Acuticoccus sp. I52.16.1: one gene and its partner. The protein of the gene in region 2 binds, or shares a complex with, the protein of the main gene of each other region. Links are inferred from orthologs where the notes say so. Each region holds a gene or a part of one and is shown on either strand. Other genes may lie near its edges. The genes, in order: tolB and pal.

Region 1 (15,003 bases), 880 kb from region 2 along the record:
AGTTGCATCAGGTCGATCCGGTCGGTCCGCAGGCGGCGCAGCGCGGCGTCCACCGCACCGACGAGGCGGGCGCGGGAGACACCCCATTCGTTCGGCCCCTCGCCAGTCGGCAGCGCCGTCTTGGTCGAGATCAGCGCTCGCTCGCGCAGCCCTTCCAGCGCGGCGCCCAGCACCTCTTCGGAGCGCCCGTCGGAGTAGACGTCGGCGGTATCGAACAGGGTGACGCCGGCCTCGAGGCAGATCTCGACGAGGCGGCGCGCCTCGGCGACGTCGGTCCGGCCCCAATTGGAAAAGAGGGGGCCGGTGCCGCCGAAGGTGCCCGCGCCGAACGAGAGAGCGGGAACGCGAAGGCCCGAGCGGCCGAGTTGGCGGATATCCATGGGGAAGCTCCATCGCAATTGGGCGAGCGCCGCGCCGCGGGGCGCCGGCCGGTGTTGGCGGGTGTCGGCGGGAGAGCGCCGCTGTCGCGAGCCTATTTGCGTGCCGCGGCTCGCCATGCGTAGATCGCCGAGATTCCGAAGTTCTATGAATTCGAGGCACAGATGCTGGGGGATCCGTCGCGCCTGCGCGAGCTGGAGGTCTTCGCGGTCGTCGCGGCGGAGGGAAACTTCTCCGCCGCCGCCCGGGCCACGGGACTGACGCCGTCGGCCGTCTCCAAGGCCGTCGCGCGGCTGGAGCGCCGGCTCGGTGCGCGGCTCGTCGCCCGCACCACACGCGGCCTGACGCTGACGGACGAGGGGCGCGGCTTCCACCTGCGCGCGGCCGGCATCCTGACCGATCTCGAGGCGGCCGAGGACGAGGCGGCGCGCGGCGGTCGGCCGGTCGGTACGGTGCATGTCACCACCTCGGCCTCCTACGCGCATCACATTCTCTATCCGGCGATAGGGAGGCTGCGCGCGGCGCACCCTGCGCTGCGCATCGTCGTCAGCGAGACGGACACGGTCGTCGGCCTGATCGAGGCGGAGGCGGACATTGCCGTGCGGGCCGGGGAGATGCCGTCATCGGCGCTGGTGGCACGCGGACTGGGGGCGTCGGGGCGGATGGTCGTCGCCGCGCCCGCCTACCTCGCGGCCCGCGGCACGCCGGAGACGGCGCGCGACCTCGCCGCGCACGACCTCATCGGCCTCGGCTATCGGCGGCGGGAGGCAATCTGGCCGTTCGACCCCGCGGACGGCGGCCGCCCGCTCGACACGCGGGTGGCGCTGACGGCGAGCGACGGCGAGGGCATCCGGCACATGGCGCGGGCCGGCCTCGGTCTCGCGAGACTCACCGCGTTCACCGTCCGGGACGACATCTCGGCCGGCCGCCTCGTCCCCCTGCTGCGCGAGGTCGACATCGGCGACCGCGAACCGTTTCACGCGCTGTGGCTGAAGTCCGGCGGTCCGCTGCCGGCCCGCGTGCGCCTGGTCCTCGACCACCTCGCGACCCACGGCCGGGTCGACGCGCACCCTTGACGCCCACGGCGGCATCACGGCGCCACGAAGGCGTCACGAATCGCGCGGTGAGGCTCCGATGAGACGGGCTCCGTCAGGTTGGGGAAGATCGCGGAAGCGGGATGGTGGAGGGGGTTGGATTCGAACCAACGTAGGCATAGCCAGCGGATTTACAGTCCGCCCCCTTTAGCCACTCGGGCACCCCTCCGATGTGTCGCGGCGTGTTAGGCTGTACGCGCCGCGATGTCAACGACGAGTCACGAAGCAACTATGGATGAATCTGAGCCTTATTGGCTTTTCGGTCTGCATGCCGTGCGCGCGGCCCTCGCCAACCCCCGGCGCGCCGTCCACGCGATGATGGCGACCACCAACGCCATGCGCCGGCTCGAGCCCCTGCCCCGCCGGATCGATGCCGAGACCGTCGACGTGCGCCGCCTCAACAAGCTGCTCGGAGACGCGGTCCACCAGGGGGTCGCGCTGCGGGTCTCGCCGCTCGACGGGGTCGATATCGCCACGCTCGGCGAAGGGCGTCTGGTCCTGTGCCTCGACCAGATCACCGATCCGCACAATGTCGGTGCGATCCTGCGGTCTGCGGCCGCGTTCCAGGCGGACGGCGTCGTCGTCACGCGACGCCACAGCGCGTCGGAGACCGGCGTGCTCGCCAAGTCCGCCTCCGGGGCGCTGGACATGGTGCCGATCGCGGTGGAGACGAACATGTCCCGCTCGGTCGACGCGCTGAAGGCGGCCGGCTTCTACACCGTCGCGCTCGACAGCGAGGCCGAGATGTCGATGAGCGATCTGCCGGCCGCGGAGCGCTATGCCTTCGTCCTCGGCGCCGAAGGCAAGGGCGTGCGGCCCGGCGTGCGCGCCAACTGCGACACGGTGGCCGCCATCGAGGTCCCGGGAGCCCTCGCCTCGCTCAACGTATCCAACGCCGCGGCGATCACACTTTATGCGGCACATACGCAACTTCGTAGGAGGGTTGCGTGATCGGCACTGGTGCAAGGCGTCACAAAGGTGATATTTCGGGAGACGGTCGCTGCGAGATCAACGCGTTAGCGGCACGTGTCTGAAATATTGATCAGTGATGCGGATCTGATGTCATCCTTTCACTTCCCCGGATCGTATTCCTCTGGTGATGAGGATCGCTTCATAAAGCGAATACTGATGGGCCAGGTATTCTGCCGATGCACGCTTTCAGGGGTGGGGGAATGAATCATGAGAATGCACCGCGACATGGGCGTCCGACCCGCAATCGTGGCAAACGCGTGCCGGCGGCGCGCGGCGCCGGCGGCGGACTGACGGCACGCACCGTGAGCGCATGGCCCGGCGTCATCGACACGCGGGTGCTGGACCGCTCGCTGGCGCTGAACCTGCGCCTGGCGTCGGTGCGGTGCGCGCGGCGGATCGAGCCGGCCTTCCGCGATGCCGGGCTCTCCAGCGTGGAACTCGTGGCGTTGACCCTCATTCAGGCCAATCCCGGCATCCGTCAGGGTCATCTCGCGTCGACGTTGCTGCTCAAGCCCGCGCACATGACGAAGCTGGTCCAGGCGCTGCAGGACCAGGACCTCATCGAACGCACGACGCCCGACAACGATCGTCGCGCGGTGGAGCTGCACCTGTCGCATCGGGGCGAAGAGCTCGCGACCATCGAGCGCGAGCGTGTCGAGGCGTTCGAGGCGCGCATGCAGGCCGGCCTGCTGAGCCCGGCCGAGCAGCGCCAGCTCCTCAAACTCCTCAAGAAGGTCTGGCAGACCGAGGACCAGGACCCCGAGGCGTTCGAGGTCGACACAGTCTCCTGACCGCCCGCTCGCTGGTATCCGAGCCCCGCCGGTGCGGGGGCCGGCGCCATGCGGCGATGCGCCGTTCACCATCCGCCATCATTGCTGCGCGTTCGACGCCTCGGGCGGCGCGCGGGCCGCTTGCGCAGACCCGCGCGACGACGCCGGGCGGAGACTTTTCCCCGTTATTCAGCCCCGCGAGCCGCGGTCGGCGGCGCGCCTGAGCTGCCGCGGCTCAAGAAGAACGCGGCGGGCGGGTCTGCGGGCGCGGCCCCGGCGGGGCGGTGCGGCGCGGCGGCTGGCCCTGCGCACCGGCCTCGCTCCCCGGCAGGCGACGCGGCTCGCGCACCGGCGTCGGCGCCGGATCGGTCGGCGCTCGCGGCTGGCGCGGGGCCGCCAGCATCCGCGGCTGCTGCCGCGTCGGCGCCACCGGCTCGTCGCGCAGATCCTCCTCCGCGTCGTCGAGGTCCTCGAGGTCGGCCCCCTCGGCGTCGTCCTCCGCGTCCTCGACGATCGTCGGCGCGGCGCGCTTGCCGCCTTTGGCCTTGGCGGCCGGACGGCTCCGGCGCGGCTTGGGCTTGGAGCGCCCACGGACCAGCAACAGACCGCCGACGACGATCAGCAGGAAGACCGCCCCGGCCGCACCGGCGACGTAGGGGAAGAGGTCGTCCTCGAGGAGCTGGTCGAGCGCGGTGCGATCGTCCGGCGTGAAGCGGGTGTCGAGGTCGGCGATGCCGGACACCGAGCTGGTGCTGGTGGCGACCGGCTCGCGCGGCGGGGCGACGTCGGCGAGCGTCTCGGTCGGTGGGTTCTCCAGCGCGGCGAAGCCATCGGCGAAGCCCTCCAGCGAGATCGGGATGCCGATCCCCTCCTCCGGCGTGCGGAAGATCGAGAAGGTGGCCGTGGTCCCGGCCTCGAACCGCTCGATCAGGCCGTCGTCGAGCCGCACTTCGGCCACGCAACCCGACGCCAGGCAGCGCACGAACCCGGCGGCGCCCACTTCGACATTGTCGATCGAGAGGCCGAGGCCGGGGGGCAGCAGGATCGCCAGCGGCGCCAGCACGCGCAGGATCTGGACCTGCTGGTCGGCGGTGCGGATGAAGACGACACTGAGCGCGATGTTGGCGCGGTCCTGCGCCTGGACGTTCTGTACCAGCGCGCACTGCTCGGACGGGGCGCCGACCTCGGCCTGACAGCGGATCTGCCAGTCTCCGTAGCGCCCGACGATCCGGCCCTGCGCCTCGGCGGGCGCCGCGTCGACCAGCGCGCATCCGAGCGCGGCCACGAGACCGGCGGCCAGGACCCAAAGGCGTGGTAGCATCCTCACTCTCCTACGCTATCGCGCGGCGGCGATAAGAGCGCCGTCGCGCGCACTCCTGCGACTCTGTATCTGCTTCGCGGCGAGGGTGCACGTCCCCGCGATCAAAGGTGATCAAATCATTGGTCGGTGTCAGGGTCGGGCGCGCCGGCCCCGTCGTTTCCGGACGCGGAAACCGAGGCGGTGGCGAGGGCGTCCAGCGCATCACCCAGCCCATCGAGCGAGACGCGCACGGCGGCTTGGCTCTGCGGCGTGAGCGAGACGGCGAACTGGGCGGTCCGTCCGGCGACCAGCGCCTCGCGCAGCCCCTCCCCCAGCGCCACCTCCGAGATGCAGCCCGGCGGCAGGCAGCGCACGAACCCGGCGACGCCCACCTCCGCCCCGTCCACAGACAGGCTGAGCCCGGAGGGGAGCAGCACCCCCAGCGGCGCCAAGACGCGCATCACCTCCACCGATCCGCCCTCACCGCGCACGAAGAGGACGGTGAGGACCACCCCGCCCGCGTCCGGATCGCCGACCTGCTGGGCCGCGGTCTGCGTCGCGGCACAGGAGTCCACGGCAACGCCGACGGTGTGCTCGCACTCCAGCGCCCAGGCGCCGTATGTGGCGATCACGGGAGCGGGCGGCAGCACCGGCTGGGCGCCGGCCGGGGCCACCCCGGTCAGCGCCGCCGCGGCGGCGATCGACAGCTTGACGGCGGCGCGGCGCATGGACCCTCGTTGCGAGTTGGAATTCGAAGATGCCGAACCGGCGGTCGACAAGCACGAGGATCGGCACGCCGGGGTGCGTGGCGCAAGGCGAAAGTGTGACGCTTCCTGCGTTGGAATGGCACGGCGCGCCCGATACGGTGTGGTCAGTCGGCTGGAACGGGTCTAAAGGGGGGGCGTCGGGGTCGAGCCGGAACGTCTTCGGCCGGTGGACGCGTGAACCCAGCGTTGGTAAGTTTCAGGACGTTCCGAAATTTGTGTTTTGGAACATCGTCGTTAATCGATGAGAGCGAGATGGGATCGGGAAACATGAGGGCGATGGCAACGATTGGGCGAGACGCCCTGAGCCGGCTGGGCGCGGCAGTGATGACGTTGATGCTGGCGGCCACCGCGGCGAATGCGGCCCAGCCGGTACCCTGGGGCGTGAGCCTGCAGGAAGCGGCGACACCCATCATGGGCCAGATCCGCTGGTTCGAGGGGTACACCCTCATCATCATCACACTGATCACGCTGTTCGTTCTGGCGCTGCTGATCGTGGTGATCGTGCGTTTCAACAAGCGCGCGAACCCCGTCCCGTCGACGACCTCGCACAACACCATGATCGAGGTGGTGTGGACCATCGTCCCGGTGCTCATCCTGGTGGCGATCGCCTTCCCGTCCTTCCGCCTGCTCTATAATGCGACGACGATTCCGGAGCCGGGGCTCACGGTGAAGGCCACGGGCAAGTCCTGGTACTGGCAGTACGAGTTCATGGACGAAGGCTACGCCGACGTCGGCGCCATCATCTCCAACATGCTGAACGACGAGCAGCGCGCCGAACGCAAGGAAACCTACGGGTTGACCGACTCCGACGTGCCGCGCCTGTTGGCGGTGGACTACCCGCTCGTCGTCCCGGTCGACACCGTCGTCCACGTCCTGGCGACGTCCTCGGACGTGAACCACGCGGTGGCGATGCCGGCCTTCGGCCTCAAGACCGACGCCATCAACGGCCGCCTGAACGAGACCTGGTTCCGCGCCACGGCGACGGGCGTCTTCTACGGCCAGTGCTCGGAGCTGTGCGGCGCCAACCACGCCTTTATGCCGCTCGAGCTGCACGTCCTGCCGCAGGAGCGGTTCGAGGAGTGGGCCGCGATGGCCAAGGACGACCCCGACGCCGCCAACGACCAGCTGATTCGCTGGCAGGCCGAGGCGAGCGGCGCCGGCCAGAACGTCGCCGCGCTCGCCGCCGACTGAGCGGCGCACGGAACGCACGACGGGCGCGGCCGCGACGGCCCGGCGCCCGGTACGGACTGATTTACACCTGAGGCGCTGCCTCGGACAAAGACATCAGGGCGGACACCCTGAATTCGCGAACGGAGAGGATCGATGGCCTACGCGGCAGCGGACCACGCCCACGACCATCCCACGGGGTGGCGGCGCTGGCTTTTCTCAACCAACCACAAAGACATCGGCATTCTGTACCTCATGTTCGCGCTGTTCGCGGGCTTTGTGGGTTTTGCGCTGTCGGTCGGGATGCGCATGGAGCTGCAGGAGCCCGGCCTGCAGATCTTCGCCAACGGTGACATGTACAACGTGTTCACCACCGGCCACGGCCTCATCATGATCTTCTTCATGGTGATGCCGGCGATGATCGGCGGGTTCGGCAACTACTTCGTGCCGATCATGATCGGCGCGCCGGACATGGCCTTCCCGCGGATGAACAACATGAGTTTCTGGCTCCTGTTCTTCTCCTTCCTGCTGCTCATCACGTCGCTCTTCATGCCCGGCGAGCCCGGCGGCCACGGCTTCGGCGGCGGCTGGACGCTCTACCCGCCGCTGTCCACGCAAGGCTCCCCCGGCCCGGCGCTGGACTTCGGCATCTTCGCCATCCACGTCTCGGGCGCGGCGTCGATCCTGGGCGCGATCAACTTCATCACCACGATCCTCAACATGCGTGCCCCGGGCATGACCATGCACAAGATGCCGCTCTTCGTCTGGGCGCAGCTGGTCACGGCCTTCCTGCTGCTGCTGTCGCTCCCGGTGCTCGCCGGCGCGATCACCATGCTGCTGACGGACCGCAACTTCGGCACCGCCTTCTTCGACCCGTCGGCCGGTGGCGACCCGATCCTCTTCGCGCACCTCTTCTGGTTCTTCGGCCACCCCGAGGTGTACATCCTCATCATCCCGGGCTTCGGCATCGTCAGCCACATCGTGTCGACGTTCTCGCAGAAGCCGGTGTTCGGCTACCTCGGCATGGCTTACGCGATGGTCGCGATCGGCGTCGTCGGCTTCGTCGTGTGGGCGCACCACATGTACACGATCGGCATTTCGCCGGACACGCAGGCCTACTTCACCTTCGCCACGCTGGTGATCGCGGTGCCGACCGGCATCAAGATCTTCTCCTGGATCGCGACGATGTGGGGCGGCTCGATCGAGTTCAAGACGCCGATGCTGTGGGCGATCGGCTTCATCTTCCTCTTCACCGTCGGCGGCGTGACGGGCGTGCAGCTCGCCAATGCCGGCCTCGACCGCGCCTTCCACGACACCTACTACGTCGTCGCGCACTTCCACTACGTGCTGTCGCTGGGCGCCGTGTTCGCCATCTTCGCGGGCTGGTACTACTGGTTCCCGAAGATGTTCGGCATCATGTACAACGAGACGCTGTCCAAGATTCACTTCTGGCTGATGTTCCTCGGCGTGAACGTGATCTTCTTCCCGCAGCACTTCCTCGGCCTGCAGGGCATGCCGCGTCGCTATGTCGACTATCCGGACGCCTTCGCCAACTGGAACATGATCTCGTCGATCGGCATCTACATCACCGTCGTCGCGATGGTGGCCTTCATCTGGACCATGGTCGACGCGCTGCTGCGCCACCGCAAGGCGGCCGACAATCCCTGGGGCGTGGGCGCGACCACGCTGGAGTGGACGCTGTCCTCTCCCCCGCCCTACCACCAGTTCGAGACGCTGCCGCAGATCCGCTGACGCGGCAGCCGGGCGACGGGTCCCCGTCGCCCCCGATTTCCGCGGCGCCGCCTCCGGGCGGCGTCGCCGTTCGACGGCCCGACCGGGCCTTGGGCATCCCGAGCGCCCCGCTCGCGATCCCCAAGGCCCACCCGGCCCCGCCGCCCGGACCGCGCCGTCACCCGTGCCACGGGCTCGGGCGGCACGGCGACCGGCGGACACGGAGACGACCGCACCGCAAGGTGCCGCATGCGGCCCGCGAGGGCTCCAGGCCGCCGGGACTCCCGGCGGATCGATGGATCGGAGGAACGAGAATGTCAGTTCGGGACGGTGATTCGCTGGGTCTGGTCGATCTCGGCGCAACGCCTGGGGACTTCGTCGATCTTCTCAAGCCGCGCGTCATGTCGCTGGTGGTGTTCACCGCCTTCGCCGGCATCCTGCTGGCGCCGGGCCACCTGCATCCGGTCCTCGCCGCCGTCTCGCTGCTGGCCATCGCGCTCGGCGCCGGCGCATCCGGCGCCCTCAACATGGGCCTCGACGCCGACATCGACCGCCTGATGGCCCGCACCGCGTTGCGCCCGATCCCCTCCGGCCGGATCGACCGCGAGACCGCGCTCGGCTTCGGCACGGTGCTCGCCTCCGGCTCGGTCGTCCTCCTGGCCTTCGCCTCCAACTGGACGGCGGCGTGCCTGCTGGCGCTCACCATCGCCTTCTACGTCGTCGTCTACACCGTGTGGCTGAAGCGGCGGACGCCGCAGAACATCGTCATCGGCGGCGCGGCCGGCGCCCTGCCGCCGGTCGTCGGCTGGGCCGCGGTCACCGGCTCGGTCTCGCTGGAGCCGATCGTCATGTTCACGATCATCTTCCTGTGGACCCCGGCGCACTTCTGGGCCCTCGCCATCCTGAAGCGGGACGAGTACGCCGCGGCGGGCGTCCCCATGCTCCCCTCCGTCGCCAGCCGCGAGACGACGACACTCAACATCCTCGTCTACGCTGTGCTGACCGCCCTCTCCGGCCTCCTGCCGACCGTGCTGGGCTATGCCGGCATCGGCTACGCCATCGTCGCGGCGGGCCTCGGCGCCTGGCTCGTGCAGCGGGCGGTCCTGCTGCGCCGCGCCGGGCCCCAGGACGAGCGGCGTCACGCCGGGCGTCTGTTCGGCGTCTCCATCCTCTACCTCTTCGCCCTCTTCGGCGCGCTGATGGCCGACGGGGTGATCGCCGACCTTTTGACATGATGACCGAACCCGCCGCCCCCCAGCCCCGCACCCAGGCCGACGTCGACGCAGAGCGACGACGCCGGCAACGCAAGCGCTCCGTCGCGATCGCGGTGGTGCTCGTGTCGCTGGTCGCGATCTTCTACGCCATCACCATCCTGCAGATGACCGCCAACACGCCGGGGGTCACGTCGTGAGCGGCGACAAGCGCCACATCCGCATCGCGCTGGCGTGCGCGGCGTTCGTGTCGCTGATGGTGGGCGCGGCCTTCGCCTCCGTCCCGCTGTACGACCTCTTCTGCCGCGTCACCGGGTTCGACGGCACGCCCTCCATCGCCACGGTCGAGGCGGTGCCCGGCCTCGAGGTCGGCGAGCGCGAGCTGACCATCCGGTTCGACGCCAACATCCAGTCCAACCTGCCGTGGACCTTCAAGCCGGTGCAGCGGACGATGAAGGTCAAGGTCGGCGAGGTGGTGACCGCCGAGTACGAGATCACCAACCTCTCGGACGAGCACACGGTCGGCCAGTCGGTCTACAACGTCACCCCGTTCCAGGGCGGCGGCTATTTCACCAAGATCGACTGCTTCTGCTTCACCGCGCAGCCGCTCGAAGCCAACGAGACGCGGCGCATCCCGGTCGTCTTCTATGTCGACCCGGAATTCGACGAGGATCGCGACGCCAAGAACGTGCATGTGATCACGCTGTCCTACACCTTCTTCAAGGCGCAGACGGCGAGCTGAACGGTCGACGTCGCCTCGGCGGCGTGGCAAAGACAACGAGGGTCGGAGCGGGCCGGCGGCATGTGCGCCGGGCCCCCCGGCGGAGTTTCGGCCGCGTCACGCGGCACCCTCCCGGCAAGCTCCGGGGGAGACGATGCGGCGGCCGCGCGGCCCCGCGCACGAGCACGGCGGCGGACCGCGGGCCCGCCCCGAACGGGCTTCCGGACCCCGTCCGGAGAAGAACACGCCGGGCGAAAATCCGGCAGGGCGAACGGGGTCTCCCCGAGAGGATCCGCGCGGAACGCGCGAAGAGGGAATGACAATGGCAGGCGCGGCGAAGCACCACGACTATCACATCCTTGAACCCAGCCCCTGGCCGATCATGGGCTCGCTCGGCGCGTTCGTGATGATGTTCGGCGCCGTGGCCTTCATGCGCTGGCACTCGGGCGACGAGCTGCCGCTGGCGGGCATGAACCTCGCCGGCTGGGGCATCTTCGCCGTCGGCACGACCCTGGTGGTCGCGACCATGGCGCTGTGGTGGACGGACACCACCAAGGAATCCCTCCGCGGCGACCACACGCCGGTGGTCAAGCTGCACCTGCGCTACGGCATGATCCTGTTCATCGCCTCCGAAGTGATGTTCTTCGTCGCCTGGTTCTGGGCCTACTTCGACGCTGCGCTCTTCCCCGGCGATCCGACGACCTACGGCCGGCTCGATGTCACAGGGGGTCAATGGCCGCCGGAGTCGATCCACACGTTCGACCCCTGGCACCTGCCGCTCTTCAACACCATGATCCTGCTGCTCTCCGGCACCACCGCCACCTGGGCGCATCACGCGCTGCTGGAGGACGACCGCGAGGGTCTCAAGTGGGGCCTCATCTGCACCGTGCTCCTGGGCCTCCTGTTCTCCACCGTGCAGATCTACGAGTACACGCACGCGTCGTTCTCGTTCTCCGGGTCGCTCTATGGCGGGCCGTTCTTCATGGCGACGGGCTTCCACGGCTTCCACGTCTTCGTCGGAACGGTGTTCCTGGCGGTGTGCCTGTTCCGCGTCTACGCCGGGCACTTCACCAAGGACGCGCACTTCGGGTTCGAGGCGGCGGCATGGTACTGGCACTTCGTCGACGTGGTGTGGCTCTTCCTGTTCCTGTGCATCTACGTCTGGGGCGCCAGCGAACTCGTCCACTAAGGGGAGCGCGCCTTGCGGCGCCTCCTGCTCGCGGTCGCCATCGCCGGGGCCTTCGTCATCCTGATCGGCCTCGGCACCTGGCAGCTTCAGCGCCTCGAATGGAAAGAGGCGCTGATCGCCGCGGCGGCGGAGCGACCCGCCGCCCCCGCCGTCCCCGCGCCCGGGCCGGACGAATGGGGCAGCCGACCCGCCGCCTTCCCGATCGACGACTGGCGCTACCGTAGAGTCGCGCTCACCGGCAGCTTCGCCCCGGTCGAGGCCTTCTTCTGGATCGCGCTCGGCGAGCCGAACGGTCCGCTCGGCGGTCCCGGGTACATGGTGCTCGTCCCGTTCGTGACCGAGGACGGCTGGACGGTCCTCGTCAACCGCGGCTTCATCCCCGAGGACAGGCGCGACCCGGCGACGCGCCCGGACGCCGCGCCGCCGCGGGGCACCGTCACCGTCGAGGGCCTGATCCGCCGGGACGACCCGCCGAGCTTCATCACCCCCGCGCCCGACACGGCCGCCCGCATCTTCTACGCGCGCGACATCGGCGCCATCGCCGAAGCGCTCGGCGCGCCCGGCCCGATCGCCCCCTACCAGATCGACCTCGTGGCCGAGGAGACGCCGGCCGGCGGCCTGCCACAGGCCGGCGAGAGCCGCATCACGTTCACCAACAACCACCTGGGCTACGCATTGACCTGGTACGGCCTCGCCGCCGCGCTGCTGGGCGTGTCGGGCGTCGCCCTCTGGCGCCGCCGCGCGCGCGGCTGACCCGCGGTCGCACCCGCGGCCGCTGGTCACGGCTCACGGCCCGGCCGGTGCGAACGGCCGCCGTCGAGGATCGACGCGGCGGCCCGTCATTCCTGCATCGTCGAAGCGGCCCGGCGCGGCCGACCGGGCGGCGCTCGCTAGCGCCGCAGCGGCGACCAGGCCGGGTCCGAGGCCATCGTGTTCAGCCGCAGCTGCCGCTCGTTGCGGCCGGTGACGTTGACCGTCCAGATCCCCGGCCCGCCCTGCGGCCCGCCCGCATCGCGGAAAAAGGCGATGACGCGGCCGTTGGGCGCCCAGGTCGGTCCCTCGTTGTGGAAGCCGGAGGTGAGGATGCGCTCGCCGGAGCCGTCGGGGTTCATGACGCCGATCGCGAAGCGCCCCTGCGCCTGCTTGGTGAAGGCGATGAGATCTCCCTTCGGCGACCAGACCGGCGTGGAATAGCGACCGTCACCGTAGGAGATCCGCTGCTGGCCCGACCCGTCGGCATTCATGACGTACAGCTGCTGGCTGCCGCCGCGGTCGCTCTCGAAGACGATCTGCCGGCCATCCGGAGAGTAGGACGGAGCGGTGTCGATCGCCGGGGTGTTGGTCAGGCGGCGCGGCTGCCCGCCTTGCAGGCTCATCGCGAAGATGTTGGAGTTGCCGCCCTCCTGGATGCTCATCACCACCGTCGACCCGTCCGGCGAGAAGCGCGGCGCGAAGCTCATGCTCGCCGCCTTCGACAGGAGCTGCCGCCGCCCCGTCTCGACGTCGAGCAGGAAGACCTGCGGCTGCGCGCCCTCGTAGCTCATGTAGGTGACGTATTGGCCGGCGGGGCTGAAGCGCGGGGTCAGCACCAGCGTGCTGCCGTCGGTCAGGTAGGTCAGGTTGTAGCCGTCCTGGTCCATGATCGCGAGGCGCTTCACGCGCGCGTTCTTGGGCCCGGATTCGGCGACGAAGACGATGCGGGTGTCGAAGTAGCCGCTTTCGCCGGTCAGCCGCTCGTAGATCGCGTCGGCGACGATGTGGGCGACGCGGCGCCAGTTGTCGGGCGTCGTGGTGAACTGCTGGCCGACGACCTGCTGCTCCTGCAGGGGGTCCCACAGGCGGAACTCGACGCGCAGCTGCCCTCCCTCGGGGATCACGGTGCCGCTGACCAGCGCCTCGGCACCGATGGCGCGCCAGTTGGCGAACGCCGGCACCACCTCGACCCCCAGCGTGGGCGGGGAATATTGGGTGCGATCGATCCCGGCGAAGAGACCGGAGCTGACGAGATCGTTCATCACGACGTCGGCGATCTGCTGGCCCATCGTCGGATCGGCGCTGGCGAAGTAGGGGACGGCGATCGGCAGCGGACGCACGTCGCCGCCGGTCACCTCGATCGAGACGAGCGCGCTCGCCGGTGACGATAAAGCGGCCATCGTCGCCAGTGCAGCCAGGAACAGTCTGATGCGCGAGAGCATGAGCACACCCTTCATTGGAATAAGTCCTTCCTAGGCCAGCGGGCGATCCCTCGCCAGCCCGGGTGGGTCGGTCGACGATAATCTCGTCCCGCGCCGCGGCGGATCTCTCCACCGTGGCCCGCGGGGGTCATCCGAATTCGCGCGGGTCGAACGTGACCTGCAGCTCGCGCCAGAGGTCGTACTGGTCCGCGGGCAGCCAGTCGTACGGCGCGCATTTCAGAACCGCGCGGCGCGCGGCCTCGGCCGCGACGTCGAAGATCGGGCCGATGCCGCGGGCGCGAACGTCGACGATCCGTTCCAGCTTGCCGTCGGGCGTCAGGTTGAACTGCACCACGATGGCGAGTTCCTCCTCCTGGCCGACGGCGGCGGGACGGAGCCAGCACTCGCGCAGCCGGTGCATCAGCGCGTCGGTAAAGGTCGCGGTCTGCGGCGCGTCGGCGCGCCCGACGTTGGTGCCGGCGCTCGCCTGCGCGCGCCCGCTGCCGCCGCCGGACGGCGCGGTGCGGTTGATCAGCGAGGAGATCCGGTCGGCGTTGAAGGTGTCCTCCGGCGGCGTCTCCTGGCGCGCCGTGCGGGTGCGGCGCGGCGGCTGCGGGCGCGAGCGCGGCACCACCGTCTCCGGCACGGGCGCCGGCGCGGGAGCCTCGACGACCTCCGGCTGCGGCTCGGGCGCGGCCGCGGCGGTTTCGGTCGGCTCCGGCTCGGCGGGCTCGGGCTCCGGCTCGGGTGCCGCAGCGGTCTCGGGCGGCGTCTCGACCGGGTCCGGCTCCGGCGTCACCTCGGGCACGGCCTCCTGCGTCACCTCGTCGACCGGCTCGGCCTCGTCCGGCTGCGGCTCGGGCTCGCCGGCCTCGTCGGGCGCGGAGGATTCGGCCTGCGAATCGATCGCGTCATCGTTGGTGGCGATCGTCTCCGCCTCGGTGTCGGTGGCGCCGGGCATCGCCTCGGGCTCCGCCTCGGTCTCGCTCTCCACCGTCTCGGGCGCGGGCGCCATGGCGACGACCTGCTCCTCGGGGTTGCCTTCGGTGATGTCGGTCTTCTCGTCGATCGTGATGATCTCGATCGGCAGCGCCGCGACCGGCGGGGGCGTGAACCCCTGGCTCGACGGCAGCGTGATGATCGCCGCGGCGAGGATCAGCAGGTGCAAGATGCCCGAGGCGATGAAGGCGGCGCGCATGTCAGCGCGGCTCCTCGGTCGTGACGAGGGCGAGACGATTGTAGCCGGCGCGGTTGAGACGACCCATCACGCGCATGATGATGCCATAGTTCGCGGCCGCGTCGCCACGCACCTGGATGCGCTCCTCGAAGTTGCCCGCGGTTTCCTGGCTCAGCCGGTCGACGAGCTGGGTGATCGCCACTTCCGCCTCGTTGACGTAGATCGCGCCGTCGGGGGTGATGGAGATATTGATCGGGTCCGTGCGGCCCTCGATCGGATTGGCCTGACTCTCCGGTAGGTCGATCGGCACGCCCACTGTGAGAAGCGGCGCCGAGACCATGAAGATGATCAA
Region 2 (14,955 bases):
GCCATCTTGATGTCGGCCGAGGCGCCGGAGGTCACCTTCTCGTGGCCGAAGATCAGCTCTTCGGCGACGCGGCCGCCCATGGCGACGGCGAGGTCCGCCTTGCACTTGGCGCGGGTCAGCGAGATCTGGTCCCGCTCCGGCAGGCGCATCACCATGCCGAGCGCACGGCCGCGGGGGATGATGGTCGCCTTGTGGATCGGATCGGACGCCGGCATGTGCAGCGCGACGAGGGCGTGGCCCGCCTCGTGGTAGGCGGTCAGCTTCTTCTCGTCCTCGGTCATGACGAGGGTGCGGCGCTCGGCACCCATCATCACCTTGTCTTTGGCGTCCTCGAACTCCTGGTGGGTGACGAGGCGCTTGTTGCGGCGCGCGGCCAGCAGCGCCGCCTCGTTGACGAGGTTGGCGAGGTCCGCACCGGCGAAGCCCGGCGTGCCGCGGGCGAGGGTCTTGAGGTTCACGTCCGGCGCCAGCGGCACCTTGCGCACGTGGACCTTCAGGATCTTCTCGCGGCCGACGAGGTCCGGATTGGGGACGACGATCTGGCGGTCGAACCGGCCCGGACGCAGCAGCGCGGGGTCGAGCACGTCCGGACGGTTGGTGGCGGCGATGAGGATGATGCCCTCGTTCGCCTCGAAGCCGTCCATCTCGACGAGGAGCTGGTTGAGGGTCTGCTCGCGCTCGTCGTTGCCGCCGCCCAGGCCCGCACCACGATGGCGGCCGACGGCGTCGATCTCGTCGATGAAGATGATGCAGGGGGCGTTCTTCTTCGCCTGCTCGAACATGTCGCGCACGCGGCTGGCGCCGACGCCGACGAACATCTCGACGAAGTCGGAGCCCGAGATGGAGAAGAAGGGCACGTTCGCCTCGCCGGCGATGGCGCGGGCGAGCAACGTCTTACCGGTGCCCGGAGGGCCGACCAGCAGGACGCCGCGGGGGATCTTGCCGCCGAGCTTCTGGAAGCGGGACGGGTCCTTCAGGAAGTCGACGATTTCCTGCAGGTCTTCCTTCGCCTCGTCGACGCCGGCGACGTCCTCGAACAGGACGCGGCCGTGCGCCTCGTTGAGGAGCTTGGCCTTGGACTTGCCGAAGCCCATCGCCTTGCCTGCGCCGCCGCCCTGCATCTGCCGCATCAGGAACAGCCAGATGCCCAGGATGAGGAGCATGGGGAACCACGTCGCCAGGATGCCCCAGATGGAGATCCCGTCGTTCGGCGGCTCGGCCCGGATGGTGACGCCCTGGGCGTCCAGCGTGTCGATATAATTGTTGGCGCCTTCGGGGGCGTAGGTCGAGAAGCGGCCGCCCGAATTGTACGTTCCTGTAATATCGCGCTGTTGGATCGTGACGGCGCGCACGTTGCCCTGCCGGGTCTCGGTCAAGAATTGCGAGAACGAGATATCCGACGTGTTGGTCCGCTGGCCCGGATTCTGGAACAGCTGGAACAACGCGATCAGCAGCAGCGCGATCACCACCCACAGGGCGAAATTGCGGAAATGGTTGCTCATGACATACCTTGATTGGCACCAACACTGGCGCGCGAGCGGCTCGGCGACCCCTCGGAGACTGCCAACAACATAGGAACTTCGGGGTCTGGTGCCAACTACTTGGCGGTTATGGAAGCCAGTGGACCAAAGAGCGCACCTCAACGCAAGGGCCGCACGATCGCCGCGTTTGCGGGCCAGTCGCGCCGACGCACGCCCAGCGTCGGCAACGCGACCAGGGCGCCGGCCACGAAAACCGCCGGCATCGTCTCGGCCGCGGCGCCGACCTCGTCCCGTGCGGCCCACGCGCGGCCCGCGGGCCCGGCCGCCGCGACGCGCACTTCGGGCGCGCTCGCCCGCAGCGCGACGGCGTAGCGTCCGTCGAACACGCCGCGGCCTCCGGGAGCTACCGCGATCGCCTCGATCCCCCGTGCCTCGCGCCACAGCGCCAGCGACGCACCGTGCGGAACGGCGCGGCAGCGGCCCAGCGTCGTCGCCTCCCCGCGACGCAGCGCCGCATCCGCCGCGGCCAGCGTGGCGAAGCGCGGCGGGTGCGTGAGGCCGCCGGTGCTGCGAAGCGCCTCGGCGAACGCGCGCAGCCGTACCTCCTCGTGCGCTGCGAACCACGGCGCCGGCGCGATGACCGTGGCGCCCGTGCGGCGGCGCCGCGCGGCCCGGGCGAGGAGCTCGGCGGCGAGGGTGTCGACCAGGTCGCTGGCGCGGGCGAGGTGCGTCGCCGTGGCGGCGAGACGCGTGGTCGAGAGCCCGGCGCGCTCCAGCTCCGGGGCGAGGGCACGCATGGCGATCCGGTCGAAGCGCGTGTCGTCGTTGGAGGGATCCTCGCGCCACGCGATGCCGCGCTCGCGCAGGAAGACGCGCAGCGTCTCGCGCCGTGTGCCGAGGAGGGGGCGCAGGATGCGCAGGCCGTGATGGGTGGTATCCGGCCGCATCGCCGCCAGGCCTTTGAGGCCGCTGCCGCGGGCGAGGCGCAGGAGCATGGTCTCGGCCTGGTCGTCCGCCGTATGGGCGGTCGCGACGGCGGCGAGGCCGAGCGTGGCGGCAGCCTCGGCCAGGGCCGTGTAACGGGCCTCACGCGCCCAGGCCTGGAGCGAGCCGACGGGCGGCCCGTCCGCCGTCAGCACCTCGACCCGGCGGCCGAGGGTGGCGCCGAGGGCGGCGACGAAGCGGCATTCGTCCGCCGCCTCGGGCCGCAGGCCGTGGTTCACGGTGAGGAGGGTGATGTCGCGCTGCGGCCGCGCTCGGCACAGGAGCACGGCGAGAGCGACGGAATCGCCGCCGCCGGAGACGGCGACGCCGAGCGCACCGCCGACGGCGTCGACGTGCGAAAGGTCGAGCTCGGGAGCGGTCGCGGCCGCGATCAAGCGCAGTTTGCGGTGCGTCGCTCGGCCTCGGCCTGGGCGCGCAGGCTGCCGCTCACGTTCGGATAGGCGCCGAACAGCTCTTCCAGCGAGGAGCACGCCGCCTCGCTCTCGCCCAACCCGTTGAGCGAGGTCGACAGCTTCAGGAGACTTTCGGCCGCCCGCGCCCCGTTGGGGTCCGTCGTGTAGGTCTCGAGAAACTGGTTGGCGGCGGCGCGAAAGTCGCGCTGCGCCAAGAGGGCCTCGCCCAGCATGAACCGGGCTTCGCCGGCCACGGGGCCGCTCGGATTGTCGGTCAGCACCGTGCGCGCGGCGTCCGCGGCCATCGCGAAGCGCCCCGAGTGCTGCAGGTCGCGCACCTTGTCGAGTTCGGGATTGCTCGGCGCGGCCCGGGTGGAGGGCGTGGGCGAAGCCGGCGGCGGCGTCGCCGAAAGGTCGCCGTTGAGCGCCGACAGGTCCACCGGGCCGGTGCCCGACTGGCCGAAGGTGTTGGACGGCGCGGCCTGCCCGACGGTCGACGACGGGGCGGGCTGCGCCGGAACCTGGCCGAGGGAGCGCGGAGGCGCGCCGGCGCCGGGCTGCACGGCGCCGCGCTGGTCGGTGCCGATGGCGCCGCTGGTCTGACCGGCGCCGCCGGCCTCGATCAGCTGTTGCAGGCGGCGCACGGTGAAGGTGAGCTGCTCGACCTGGCCGGTGAGCATCCGCACCTGGGTCTCCAGCTGCTGGATGCGCAGCTCGGAGTTCGCCTCGCCGCCCTCCTGCTGTTCTCCGCCGTCACCGAAGAAGCGCGGCAGAAAACGGTTCTGCACCGCCGTCACCGTGGTGTCGGCGTCCGCGGTCCAGCGCGGCAGAGAGAGCGCCGGGGTGGTCAACGCGACCATCATCAGCGTCAGAACGATGCGCATGGGACTCTCCATCACGACGTCAGCCCCGCAAATAGGGCGCCGACGCCGTGGGGAACATAATTAACCGCCCAGAACAGTGACCGCGCGGCGGTTCTGGTTCCAGCAGGACTCGTTGTCGCACACCGCGACCGGGCGTTCCTTGCCGAAGGACAGGGTCCGCATGCGGCCGGCATTGATGCCGCGGCCGGCGAGGTAGCGGCGAGCGGCCTCGGCCCGGCGGGCGGACAGCGCGATGTTGTACTCGCGCGTGCCGCGCTCGTCGGCGTGGCCTTCGATGGTGATCTGGTATTGCGAGTACTTCTGCAACCAGGTCGCCTGGCGGTCCAGCACGCCGGCCGCCGTCGGGTTGATCTCCGACGAGTCGACGGTGAAGAACACGCGGTCGCCCACGTTGACCGCAAAGTCTTGCGGCGAGCCGGGCGTGGCGGCACCCGCGCCGCCGGTGTTCGTCGGCTTTTGGGCGCACCCGGCCAACGCCACTGCCACGAGGGCGGCGGTCATACCCCGCGTCACCCAACGCCTCGTTCGGAACTCAGTCATTCACGCGACTCCGACGCATAAATTTCGATTGTGGATTAGCAAGCCACGGTTAACGCACCATTGGCAAAACAGCTTGCTTTCGTTTGGCCGGGTACGTTGGCGACGCTCTTCACACGGCCGCGCGCGCTCTTCAAGGGCCAATCTGCGTGATTGTGCACGACCGGCCCGCGGACGCCGCGCCGGCCTCACCGCTCCTTGAGATACGGCACGCCGAGCGCACGCGGCGGGATCGCCCGGCCGAAGAATCCGGCCAGCAGAACGACGGTCAGCACATAAGGCGCGATGAGGATGACCTCGATCGGAATTTGCCCGACCAGCGGGACGGACACCCCCGACAGCCGCGCCGCGGAGCTTTCCAGCACGCCGAACAGCAGGCACGCCAGCAGGGTCGGCAGCGGGCGCCATTTGCCGAATATGAGGGCCGCCAGGGCGATGTAGCCTTTGCCCGCGCTCATCTCGCGCACGAACCCGCCGCCGTGCGCGGTCGACAGGTACGCCCCGGCGATGCCGCACAGGACGCCGGTGATGATGATCGCCCGGTAGCGCAGCCAGGCGACCGAGTAGCCCGCGCTATCGACCGCCTCGGGCGCCTCGCCGACGGCCCGCAGGCGCAGGCCGAAGCTCGTCGAGAACAGGACCAGCGAGGCCAACGGGACCGCCAGCAGCGCGGCGTAGACCAGGAGATTGTGGCCCGACAGCAGTTCCGAATAGAACGGGCCGAACCATGGGACATCCGCCACACCGGCCTCGAACGGCAGGGTGATGGGGCCGAAGCGCTCGTCACGCGACAGCGGCGGCGTCTGTCCGCCCTGGGTGAAGAGCGCGATGCCGATCACCACCGTCAGCCCCGAGGCGAGGATGTTGATGGCGACACCGGAGACGATGTGGTCGCCCCGGTGGGTGATGCAGGCGAAGCCGTGTACCAGCGCCAGCGCGACCGCGGCGGCGATGGCCGCGCCGAGCCCGGCCCACGGGGTCCCGGTGAGGCTCGTCACGGCGGCGGCCGCGAAGGCCCCCATCAGGAGCTTGCCCTCGAGGCCGATGTCGACGATGCCGGCACGCTCGGAGAACATGCCGGCCATCGCGCACAGGATCAGCGGCGTGGCGAGCCGCAAGGTGCTCGCCAGGATCTGCATGGCGTCGAGCCACATTTCAGCCGCCATGCCGGGCCCTCCATGCGGGCGGGGCCGGCGACGCGGCCGGCCCGGTCAGAACTCGAAGCTGACCCGCCCGTCCGCGGCGATCTTCACCATGGGCTGCCAGGCGATCTCCCAGGCGTGTCCGTCCGGGTCCGCCACGTAGCCGCGAAGGCCGCCGTGCGGCGGCGCATCGGCTGCGCGCAAGAGGGTGCCGCCCGCCGCCAGCAGCGCGTCCATCACCGGCTGCACCCCGTCCGCCGAGGTCACGTTGTGCGCCAGCGCGAAGGCACCCGGCCTCTGGAAGGGCGCCGGCTGGTTCATGTCGGCCGCCAGCGACGCGGCGAGGAAGGTGCCCAGGATGACGCCGTTCATCTGGTAGAAGACGATCTCCTCGTTCTGGAAGACCGGCTCCCAGCCGAAACCGTCCTGGTAGAAGCGGCTGGCGGTGGCGAGGTCGTCCACGCCGAGGGTGATCACGGAGATCTGGTGTTGCATCGAGACGTCCTTTCCCGTTCCCCGGCGCACCATGCGGCGGGGTCGGGTCAAGGGGCTCATGCCGCGGCAAGGCCTGGACCCGCGCTGCGCGGGGGGCGCGCCAACCAAGCCACGCCCTCACCATTTCTGACGGCGCGACGGTGCACCCGCGGGCGCGGCGGTGCAAGGCCCGCCTCATGACGGCGCCAGCCGTGTGCGCGGCGCGAAGAGGCGCGACAGCGGCCCGTCCAGCATGTGCGCCAGCGCGCCGGAGAAGAGGATGATGAAGCCCTGCAGCACCAGCACGACATTGCGGTCCAGGGTCTGGTAGGTGAACGAGAGCTCCGTGCCGCCCTGGTAGAGCGCCCCGAAGAGGAGGCTCGCCATGACGATGCCGACCGGATGCGCGCGCCCCATCAGCGCCACGGCGATGCCGGTGAAGCCGAACCCGGCGGTATAGTTGTTGACGAGCTTCTCCTGTGCCCCCAGCACCGCGTTGGTCGCCATCAGCCCGGCCAGGGCGCCGGAGACGACCATCGTCACGATCACCATCCGCGGCACCGAGACGCCGGAATAGCGCGCCGCCGGCTCCGATTCGCCGAGCGTGCGCAGGCGGAAGCCGAACGGCGTGCGCCAGATCAGCACCCACACGCCCGCCGCCGCCGCCAGGGCCAGGAGGATCGACAGATTGAGCGGCGAGGAGGACGCCTCGAAGCCCAGCGCGCGCGCCAGTTCGTGGAACTGCGGGATGGTGGCGTCGGGCGCGATGTTGCGCGTCTGCGGGGTCGACTGGCCGGGGCGGATCAGCGGGCCGGTGAGGAGCCACACCAGGATGCCGGCGGCGATGAAGTTGAACATGATCGTGGTGATGACGACGTGGCTGCCGCGGGTCGCCTGCAGCAACCCCGGCAGGAACGCCCACGCCCCGCCGAACAAGGCCGCGCCCAGGATCGCCGCCGGGATCACCATCACGCCCGGCAGGTAGGGGTCGAGCGCCAGGCACACGAGGACCGCGCCGAGCCCGCCCATCGCCGCCTGCCCCTCGCCGCCGATGTTGAACAGCCTGGCATGGAAGGCGACCGCCACCGCCAGCCCGGTGAAGACGAAGTTGGTGGCGTAGTAGAGCGTGTAGCCCAGGCTGCCGGGATAGACGAAGGCGCCCTGGATCATGACGTCCAGCGCCTCGACCGGATTCTCGCCGATCAGCGCCACCACCAGCCCCGCCACGACGAAGGCGAGCGCCACGTTGAGCAGCGGGATGACGAAGACGTCCGCCCAGGCGGGGAGCGGGCCTCTCACGCGCTGGCCTCCAGCGCGCCCGCCGAGCCGGCGATGCCCGCCATCATCAGACCGACGTTGCGCCGGTCGGCATCGGCCGCCGCCACGGTGCCGACGATGCGCCCGCCGTTCATGCCGATGACCCGGTCGGAGAGCGCCAGAATCTCGTCGAGCTCGACCGAGACGAGGAGGATCGCGCAGCCCGCGTCCCTGAGCGCCAGCAGCTCGCGGTGGATGAACTCGATGGCGCCGATGTCGACCCCCCGCGTCGGCTGGCCGACCAGCAGCACGCGAGGTGCGGCACCGTGTTCGCGGGCGATGACGAGCTTCTGCTGGTTGCCGCCGGAGAAGCCGGCGGCGGCGAGGCGCGGGTCGGCGGGACGCACGTCGAAGCGGTCCATCAGCGCCTGACAGCGGGCGCGCATCCGGCGCGTCTCGAGAAGCCAGCGTCGGCGGGCGCGTGCCTCGTCGAGGTATCCCAATACCGAATTCTCGCTCATGTCGAACGGCAGCACCAGGCCTTCGCGGCGTCGGTCCTCCGGCACGTGGGCGACGCCGAGGGCGCGGATCTCGCTCGGATCCGCCGGCGAGCCGGGACCGACCGACCGCCCGCCGACGGTGAAGGTGCCGCCCGCCGGCTCGACCAACCCCGCCAGCACGCCCAGCAGCTCCGACTGTCCGTTGCCGGCGACCCCCGCGACGCCGACGATCTCGCCCGCATGCAACGCGAAGGAGACGCCGTCGAGGCGCGTCACGCCGGCCTCGTCGCGAACCGTCAGCCCCTGCGCGATCAGCACCGGGGCGCCGGCCGGGCGCGTGCCCTGGTTGCGGACCGTCGCCACCGCGCGGCCGACCATCAACTCGGCCAGCTCCTCGCGATTCGTGTCCTCGGTGCGCCGCTCGGCCACCATCCGGCCGCGCCGCATGACCGAGACATCGTCCGTCGCAGCCATGATCTCGCGCAGCTTGTGGGTGATGAGGAGGATGGTGACGCCCTTGGCCTTGAGCGTCGCCAGGCTGTCGAACAGGCGGTCGGTCTCGTCCGGGGTCAGCACGCCGGTCGGCTCGTCGAGGATGAGGATGCGCCCGCCCGCCAGCAACGCCTTGATGATCTCGACACGCTGCTGCAACCCCACAGGCAGCCGCTCGACCACCGCGTCGGGATCGACCGACAGGCCGTAGGTCGCTTCGATCTCCTTCAGCCGCTCCCGCACCTCCGCCCGGCTCGCCTTGAGAAAGGGCGCCTTCGCGGTCTGGAGCATCAGGTTTTCGAGGACCGTGAAGTTCGGCACCAGCATGAAGTGCTGATGCACCATGCCGATGCCCTGCGCGATCGCGTCGGCGCTGGAGGCGAGCTTCACCTCCTCGCCGAAGAGCCGGATCGTGCCCGAATCGGCGTGGTAGTGGCCCGAGAGGATCGACACCAGGGTGGATTTGCCCGCCCCGTTCTCGCCGATGATCCCATGGATGGAGCCGGCGCGGACGGTCAGCGAGACGTCGTCGTTCGCCTGGACCGCGCCGAAGCGCTTCGAAATGCCGGCCAGCGCGATGGCCGGCGCTTCGCCGGTGGTCATGAGTGCGCGGGTCTCAGACCGGGCACCCCTGATCGTCCTCGTAGTTGTGCACCTCGATCTCGCCCGAGATGATGCCGGCCTTCGCCGCCTCGACCGCCTCGCGGATCTCCGGCGTCAGGAGCGCGGCGTTCTTCTCGTTCTCGACGAGGCCGACGCCCTCCTCCTGCAGACCCAGCGAGACGATGCCGGGGGTGAACTCGTCGTTCATGGCGTCCATCAGCGTGTCGTATGCGGCATTGTCGACGCGCTTGAGCATCGAGGTCAGCACCTGGCCGGGCGCCACGTCCTCCTGATTGGAGTCGACGCCGATGGCGAGCTTGCCCGCGTCCGCCGTGGCGCGGATCACGCCGAGGCCGGTGCCGCCGGCGGCGTGGTAGACGACGTCGGCCCCACGGTCGATCTGGCTCTGCGCCAGCTCGGCACCCTTGGACGGGTCGTTCCAGGCCGAGGGGGTGGTGCCGGTCATGTTCTGCAGCACCGTCGCTTCGGGCTTGGTGTCCATCACGCCCTGCACGTATCCGCAGGCGAACTTGCGGATCAGCGGCACGTCCATCCCGCCGACGAAGCCGACCGTGCCGCTTTCGGAGGCCATCGCCGCGGCGACGCCGGCGAGGTAGGACCCCTCGTGCTCCTCGAAGCGGTATTGGCGCAGGTTCGGCTGGTCGAGCCAGTAGACGTCGATGATCGCGAACTCGGTGTCGGGATATTCCTGGGCGACCTTGTCGATCGCGTCGGCCTGCGCGAAGCCGACGCCGAGCACCAGGTCCGCGCCGCGCTGGGCCATGCGGGTGATCGCCTGCTCGCGCTGCGTCTCGTTGGTGACCTCGAACTCCATCACCTCGACGCCGGTCTCGTCCATGAAGCGCTTGACGCCGTTCCAGACGCCTTCGTTGAACGACTTGTCGAACTTGCCGCCCATGTCGAACACCACGGCGGGCTTGAAGTCCTGCGCGTGCCCGGTCGCGGGGACGGAGACGGCGAAGACGGCACCGGCGACGCCGGCCAGAACGGCCTTGAGCATTGAACCCTCCAGTTGCTTGTTCTCGACACTAGTGCCGGATCCGGCCGCTTGGCTAGCAAGTCGCCGGCCAGGGCCACGATACGAGTTCGTCCCGCCGCCCGGCCGGGCTCAGGCGAGGCCGATCTCCTTCAGGCGCTCCATCAGGTAGGCGCCGGCGGTCTTCTCCGGGCTCAAAGGCACCTCGGAGCGGGGGTGGATGAACATCGGCATCGAGAACCGCGCGCCGCCTGCGCCCCCCTCCGGATTGATCACACGGTGCGTGGTGGACGGATAGTAGCCGCCCGAGGCGAGTTGCAGCATGTCGCCGATGTTGACTGCGATCATGCCGGAATCGCACGGCACCTCGTGCCACTCGCCGGTGCGGTCCTGTGCCTGCAGGCCGGGCGCGGAGCCGGCGAGCAGCAGGGTGATGAGGTTGATGTCCTCGTGGGCGGCGGCACGGGTGGCGCCGGGCTCGGGCGGCTCACCGGCCTGCGCCGGATAGTGCAGGATGCGGAACATCGAGTTGTCCGACCCGCGCAGCATGTCGGGCAACGGCTCGGCGAAGGTCGCGCGCACGTCCGCCGGGGTGTTGGTCTCGATCCACTCCAGCAGCGTGACGCCGAGGCCGAAGAGGTCGTCGTAGAGGGCACGGGTCACGGGCTCGACCGAGCCCGGCAGCGGGGTCTTGGGATAGACCTGGAAGAACTCCTTGAGGTCCTTCGCCTTGGATCCCTTGGCGTTCTCCGACCGGAAGGGGAAATATCCCTCCGGCGACGGCGGCTGCACCTTGAAGCCGAACTTCGTCTCCTCGGCGAAGAACTCGCCCCACTGGGCGTAGGCGCGGTCGATCCGGTCGGGGGTGATCGGGTGATCCTTCAGGACGGCGAAACCGGTCTCGTGCAGCGAGCGGGCGAACTGCGCCGGCGCCTCGGGGTCGGTGTAGCTGACGGCTTTGATGGCGAACATGGCATCCCTCGACAGGCCGGCGAAGTGGGGACAGTATCGCGCCGCCTCGCGCGGTTTCAATGCGGGCCGCGGGCGCACCCCCCGCCGCGTGCGGGCGCACCCCCCGCGTCTGCGGGCGGGTCGCGCCGGAGGCCGGACAGCCGAGGTTCCCATGAGCGATCATCTCCACCTGCCCCTCATCCTGCTGGCGGCGCTCCTCGCGATGGCGAGCCCCGGCCCGGCGACGCTCGCCATCGCCGGGACCGCGATGGCGCGCGGCCGCCGGGCGGGGCTGACGCTGGCGGCCGGGATCTCGACCGGATCACTGATCTGGTCGCTGGCGGCGGCCTTCGGCCTCGCCGCGCTGATGGCCGCGCACGGCTGGGTGTTCGAGATCGTGCGCTATGCCGGCGCGGCCTATCTCGCCGTCCTGGCCGTCAAGTCGGCCCGCGCCGCGCTGTCGGCCGGGGCGCTGCACCCGCGCGCGATGAGCGGCGGGCCGGGCGCCGTCTACCGCAAGGGACTGGCCTTGCACCTCACCAACCCCAAGGCGATCTTCTTCATCGGCTCGATCTACTCGATGGGTGTGCCGCGGGACGCCACGCCCGGCGAGTTCGCGGTGGTGATCGCCGCGCTGACCGTGCAGAGCGTCCTCGTCAACACCACGTACGCGACGCTCTTCTCGGTGCCGGCGATGACGCGGGCCTATGTTCGCGCCCGCCGCGGGTTCGAGGGGGTGTTCGCCGCCGGCTTCGGCCTCGCCAGCCTCAAGGTGCTGACCGCACGCCTCTCCTGACAGCCGGGCGACGAAAAGCCGCCCCGCGGGTGGCCCGCGAGGCGGCTGGTCGGATCGCGCGGTGGACCGTGGCGGACCGTCCCACCGCGCGCACCTCAGGCCGTCGCGAGGACGGCACCGGGGATCCGGTCACGAACCGGGAGGGAGCCTCCCGGCCGCTTGAGCCGCTTTCGCCGGCTCGAACAAGTCGCGCGGTGGACCGTGGCGGACCGTCCCACCGCGCGTGCCTCAGGCCGCCGCTTTCACGGCACCTGGGACGTAGTTGAGGATCGGCGCGAGCCACCGTTCGCAGGTGTCGATGTCCCAACCCTTGCGTCTCGCGTAGTCCTCGATCTGATCCTTCTCGATCTTGCCGACACCGAAATAGAAGCTGTCCGGATGCGAGAAGTAGATGCCGCTGACCGACGAGGCCGGCCACATGGCGAAGCTCTCCGTCAGCGTCACGCCGGTGCGCGCCTCGGCTTCGAGGAGACGGAACAGCGTCTCCTTCTCGGTGTGGTCGGGCTGGGCGGGGTAGCCCGGCGCAGGGCGGATGCCGCGGTAGGCCTCGGCGATCATTTCCTGCGGTGTCAGCGTCTCGTCGGCCGCGTAACCCCAGATCGTGCGGCGCATGCGCATGTGGGCGTACTCGGCGAAGGCCTCGGCGAGCCGGTCGGCGAGCGACTGGAAGAGGATTTTGCCGTAGTCGTCGCCCTTCTGGACGAAGCGGGCGACGATGTCGTCCTCGCCGACGCCCGCGGTCACCGTGAACCCGCCGAGATAGTCGGCCGGTCCGCCCACCGGTGCGATGAAGTCCGACAGGGCGACGTTGGCGCGCCCGTCCGACTTCGGCATCTGCTGGCGCAGGGTATGGAAGCGGCCGACCTCGCGCCCGCCGTCGGAGATGACGATGTCGTCCCCGTCCGCCTGCGCGCCCCAGACGCCGACGACGCCCTTCGCCTTCAGCCATTTGTTCGAGACGATGTCGGCGAGCATCTTCTGCGCGTCGTCGAACAGCTTGGTCGCCTGCTCGCCGAAGCGCTCGTCGTTCAGGATCGCCGGGTAGATGCCCTTCATCTCCCAGGCCGAGAAGAACGGCGTCCAGTCGATGTAGGACACCAGCGTCTGGATCGGCACTTCGATGTTCTTGAGCCCGGTCTCGACCGGCACCGGCGGCGTGTAGGCCGACCAGTCGATCCGGAAGGCGTTGCGGCGCGCCTCGGCGATCGGCGTGCGCTTCTTCTCGCCCTGACCCTTGAGGTAGCGCTCGGCGGTCTTTTCGTAGTCGGTGCGGATCTCGGTCGCGTAGGTCGCCCGGTCTCCCATCAGCCGCGAGCATACGCCCACCGCCCGCGACGCGTCGGTGACGTAGACGGTCTGGCCGGCGGAGTAGTTCGGGTTGATCTTCACCGCGGTGTGGATCTTCGAGGTGGTGGCCCCGCCGATCAGGAGCGGCACGTCGAACCCGCTGCGCTGCATCTCGCCGGCGACCGACACCATCTCGTCGAGCGACGGGGTGATGAGGCCCGACAGGCCGATGATGTCGACGTTCTCTTGCTTGGCGGTCTCCAGGATCTTGGCGGAGGGGACCATCACGCCGAGGTCGATCACGTCGAAGTTGTTGCACTGCAACACGACGCCGACGATGTTCTTGCCGATGTCGTGCACGTCGCCCTTCACGGTGGCGAGCAGGATCTTGCCGGCGGTCTGGCGCTGGCCCGCCTTCTCGGCCTCCATGTACGGCATCAGGTAGGCGACGGCCTGCTTCATCACGCGGGCGGACTTCACCACCTGCGGCAGGAACATCTTGCCCGAGCCGAAGAGGTCGCCGACGACGTTCATGCCGGCCATCAGCGGGCCTTCGATGACGTGCAGCGGCTTCTCGGCCTTCTGCCGGGCCTCCTCGGTGTCGGCCTCGATCCACTCGGTGATGCCGTGCACCAGCGCGTGGCTGAGCCGTTCCTCGACCGGGGCCTCGCGCCAGGTGAGGTCCTTCACGCGGGCCGCTCCGGCGCCGCCCTTCCAGCGTTCGGCCGCCTCCAGCATGCGCTCGGTGGCGTCGTCGCGCCGGTTCAGCACCACGTCCTCGCACAGCTCGCGCAGCTCGGTGTCGAGGTCGTCGTACACCGCGAGCTGGCCGGCGTTCACGATGCCCATGTCCATGCCGACCTTGATGGCGTGGTACAGGAACACCGAGTGCATCGCCTCGCGCACCTGCTCGTTGCCGCGGAACGAGAACGAGAGGTTGGAGACGCCGCCCGAGATGTGGGCGTGCGGCAGATTCTCGGAGATCCAACGCGTCGCGTTGATGAAGTCGTTGCCGTAGTTGTTGTGCTCCTCGATGCCCGTCGCCACCGCGAAGATGTTCGGGTCGAAGATGATGTCTTCCGGCGGAAAGCCGTGTTTGGTCAGGAGCTTGTAGGCGCGCTCGCAGATCTCGATCTTGCGCTGGTAGGTGTCGGCCTGGCCGGTCTCGTCGAACGCCATGACGACCGCGGCGGCACCGTAGCGGCGGACCAGCTCGGCCTGCTCCAGGAACTGCGCTTCGCCTTCCTTGAGCGAGATCGAGTTGACGATCGCCTTGCCCTGGACGTTGCGCAGCCCCTCCTCGATGACCTCCCACTTGGACGAATCCACCATCACCGGCACGCGCGCGATGTCCGGTTCGGAGGCGATCAGGCGCATGAAGACCGCCATCGCCTCTTTCGAGTCGAGCAGCCCCTCGTCCATGTTGACGTCGATGATCTGGGCGCCGTTCTCGACCTGGTCGCGGGCGACGTCGAGCGCGGTGGCGTAGTCGCCTTCCTTGATCAGCTTGCGGAAGCGGGCCGAGCCGGTGACGTTGGTCCGCTCGCCGACGTTGACGAACGGGATCTCCGGCGTCAGCACGAAGGGCTCCAGGCCGGAGAGGCTCATCAGCGGCCGGCGCTCGGGCACTTCGCGCGGGGCGTAGCGCGCCACGGTGTCGGCGATGGCGGCGATGTGGTCGGGCGTGGTACCGCAGCAGCCGCCGACGATGTTGAGCAGCCCCTCGTCCGCGAAGTCCTTGAGCTGGCGGGCCATGTAGGCCGGGCTCTCGTCGTACTCGCCCATCTCGTTGGGGAGGCCGGCGTTCGGGTAGACGCAGGTCAGCGCGTCGGCGACCTTGGCGATCTCGGCGATGTGCGGGCGCATCTCGTTGGCGCCGAGCGCGCAGTTGAGGCCGATCGACAGCGGCTTCGCGTGCATCACCGAATGCCAGAAAGCCTGCGGCGTCTGGCCGGACAGGGTGCGGCCGGAGCGGTCGGTGATCGTTCCGGAGATCATCACCGGGACGCGGCGCCCGCCGTTCGCGAACAGCGTCTCGATCGCGAAGATCGCCGCCTTGGCGTTCAGGGTGTCGAAGATGGTCTCGACGAGGAGGAAGTCGACGCCGCCGTCGAGCAGGCCGCGCGCGGCCTCCTCGTAGCTCGCCACCACGTCCTG

What was found.
Region 1: the proteins of pal (region 2) and tolB are in contact, whole or in part, in a crystal structure (PDB 2HQS), measured with the Escherichia coli proteins. The link is inferred for Acuticoccus sp. I52.16.1 from one-to-one orthologs.

What each region holds. Positions count from the first base shown.
Region 1 is NZ_CP094828.1:2,913,457-2,928,459, reverse strand. Bases 11,351-14,329 are described here. They hold tolB (Tol-Pal system beta propeller repeat protein TolB), read right to left. Parts: upstream 13,511-14,329; coding sequence 12,191-13,510; downstream 11,351-12,190. Other genes in these bases: MRB58_RS13190 (hypothetical protein), read right to left, coding at 13,623-14,329; MRB58_RS13200 (SURF1 family protein), read left to right, coding at 11,351-12,053. Outside these bases: MRB58_RS13265 (aldo/keto reductase), read right to left, coding at 1-380; MRB58_RS13260 (LysR family transcriptional regulator), read left to right, coding at 543-1,454; 23S rRNA (guanosine(2251)-2'-O)-methyltransferase RlmB, read left to right, coding at 1,704-2,423; MRB58_RS13245 (MarR family winged helix-turn-helix transcriptional regulator), read left to right, coding at 2,747-3,235; MRB58_RS24975 (invasion associated locus B family protein), read right to left, coding at 3,450-4,535; MRB58_RS13235 (invasion associated locus B family protein), read right to left, coding at 4,652-5,242; coxB (cytochrome c oxidase subunit II), read left to right, coding at 5,606-6,472; ctaD (cytochrome c oxidase subunit I), read left to right, coding at 6,605-8,200; MRB58_RS13220 (heme o synthase), read left to right, coding at 8,494-9,414; MRB58_RS13215 (hypothetical protein), read left to right, coding at 9,411-9,590; MRB58_RS13210 (cytochrome c oxidase assembly protein), read left to right, coding at 9,587-10,132; MRB58_RS13205 (cytochrome c oxidase subunit 3), read left to right, coding at 10,434-11,300; more of MRB58_RS13200, read left to right, coding at 11,313-11,350; more of MRB58_RS13190, read right to left, coding at 14,330-14,672; MRB58_RS13185 (ExbD/TolR family protein), read right to left, coding at 14,674-15,003. UniProt on the Escherichia coli protein: Part of the Tol-Pal system, which plays a role in outer membrane invagination during cell division and is important for maintaining outer membrane integrity.
Region 2 is NZ_CP094828.1:2,027,080-2,042,034, reverse strand. What follows is about bases 2,544-5,474. They hold pal (peptidoglycan-associated lipoprotein Pal), read right to left. Parts: upstream 4,264-5,474; coding sequence 3,823-4,263; downstream 2,544-3,822. Other genes in these bases: MRB58_RS09105 (ABC transporter permease), read right to left, coding at 4,488-5,465; MRB58_RS09115 (tetratricopeptide repeat protein), read right to left, coding at 2,857-3,762; tilS (tRNA lysidine(34) synthetase TilS), read right to left, coding at 2,544-2,860. Outside these bases: ATP-dependent zinc metalloprotease FtsH, read right to left, coding at 1-1,502; more of tilS, read right to left, coding at 1,640-2,543; MRB58_RS09100 (VOC family protein), read right to left, coding at 5,511-5,936; MRB58_RS09095 (ABC transporter permease), read right to left, coding at 6,111-7,214; MRB58_RS09090 (ABC transporter ATP-binding protein), read right to left, coding at 7,211-8,767; MRB58_RS09085 (BMP family protein), read right to left, coding at 8,781-9,788; MRB58_RS09080 (isopenicillin N synthase family oxygenase), read right to left, coding at 9,897-10,736; MRB58_RS09075 (LysE family translocator), read left to right, coding at 10,888-11,511; metH (methionine synthase), read right to left, coding at 11,740-14,955. UniProt on the Escherichia coli protein: Part of the Tol-Pal system, which plays a role in outer membrane invagination during cell division and is important for maintaining outer membrane integrity. The Tol-Pal system is also required for polar localization of chemoreceptors clusters.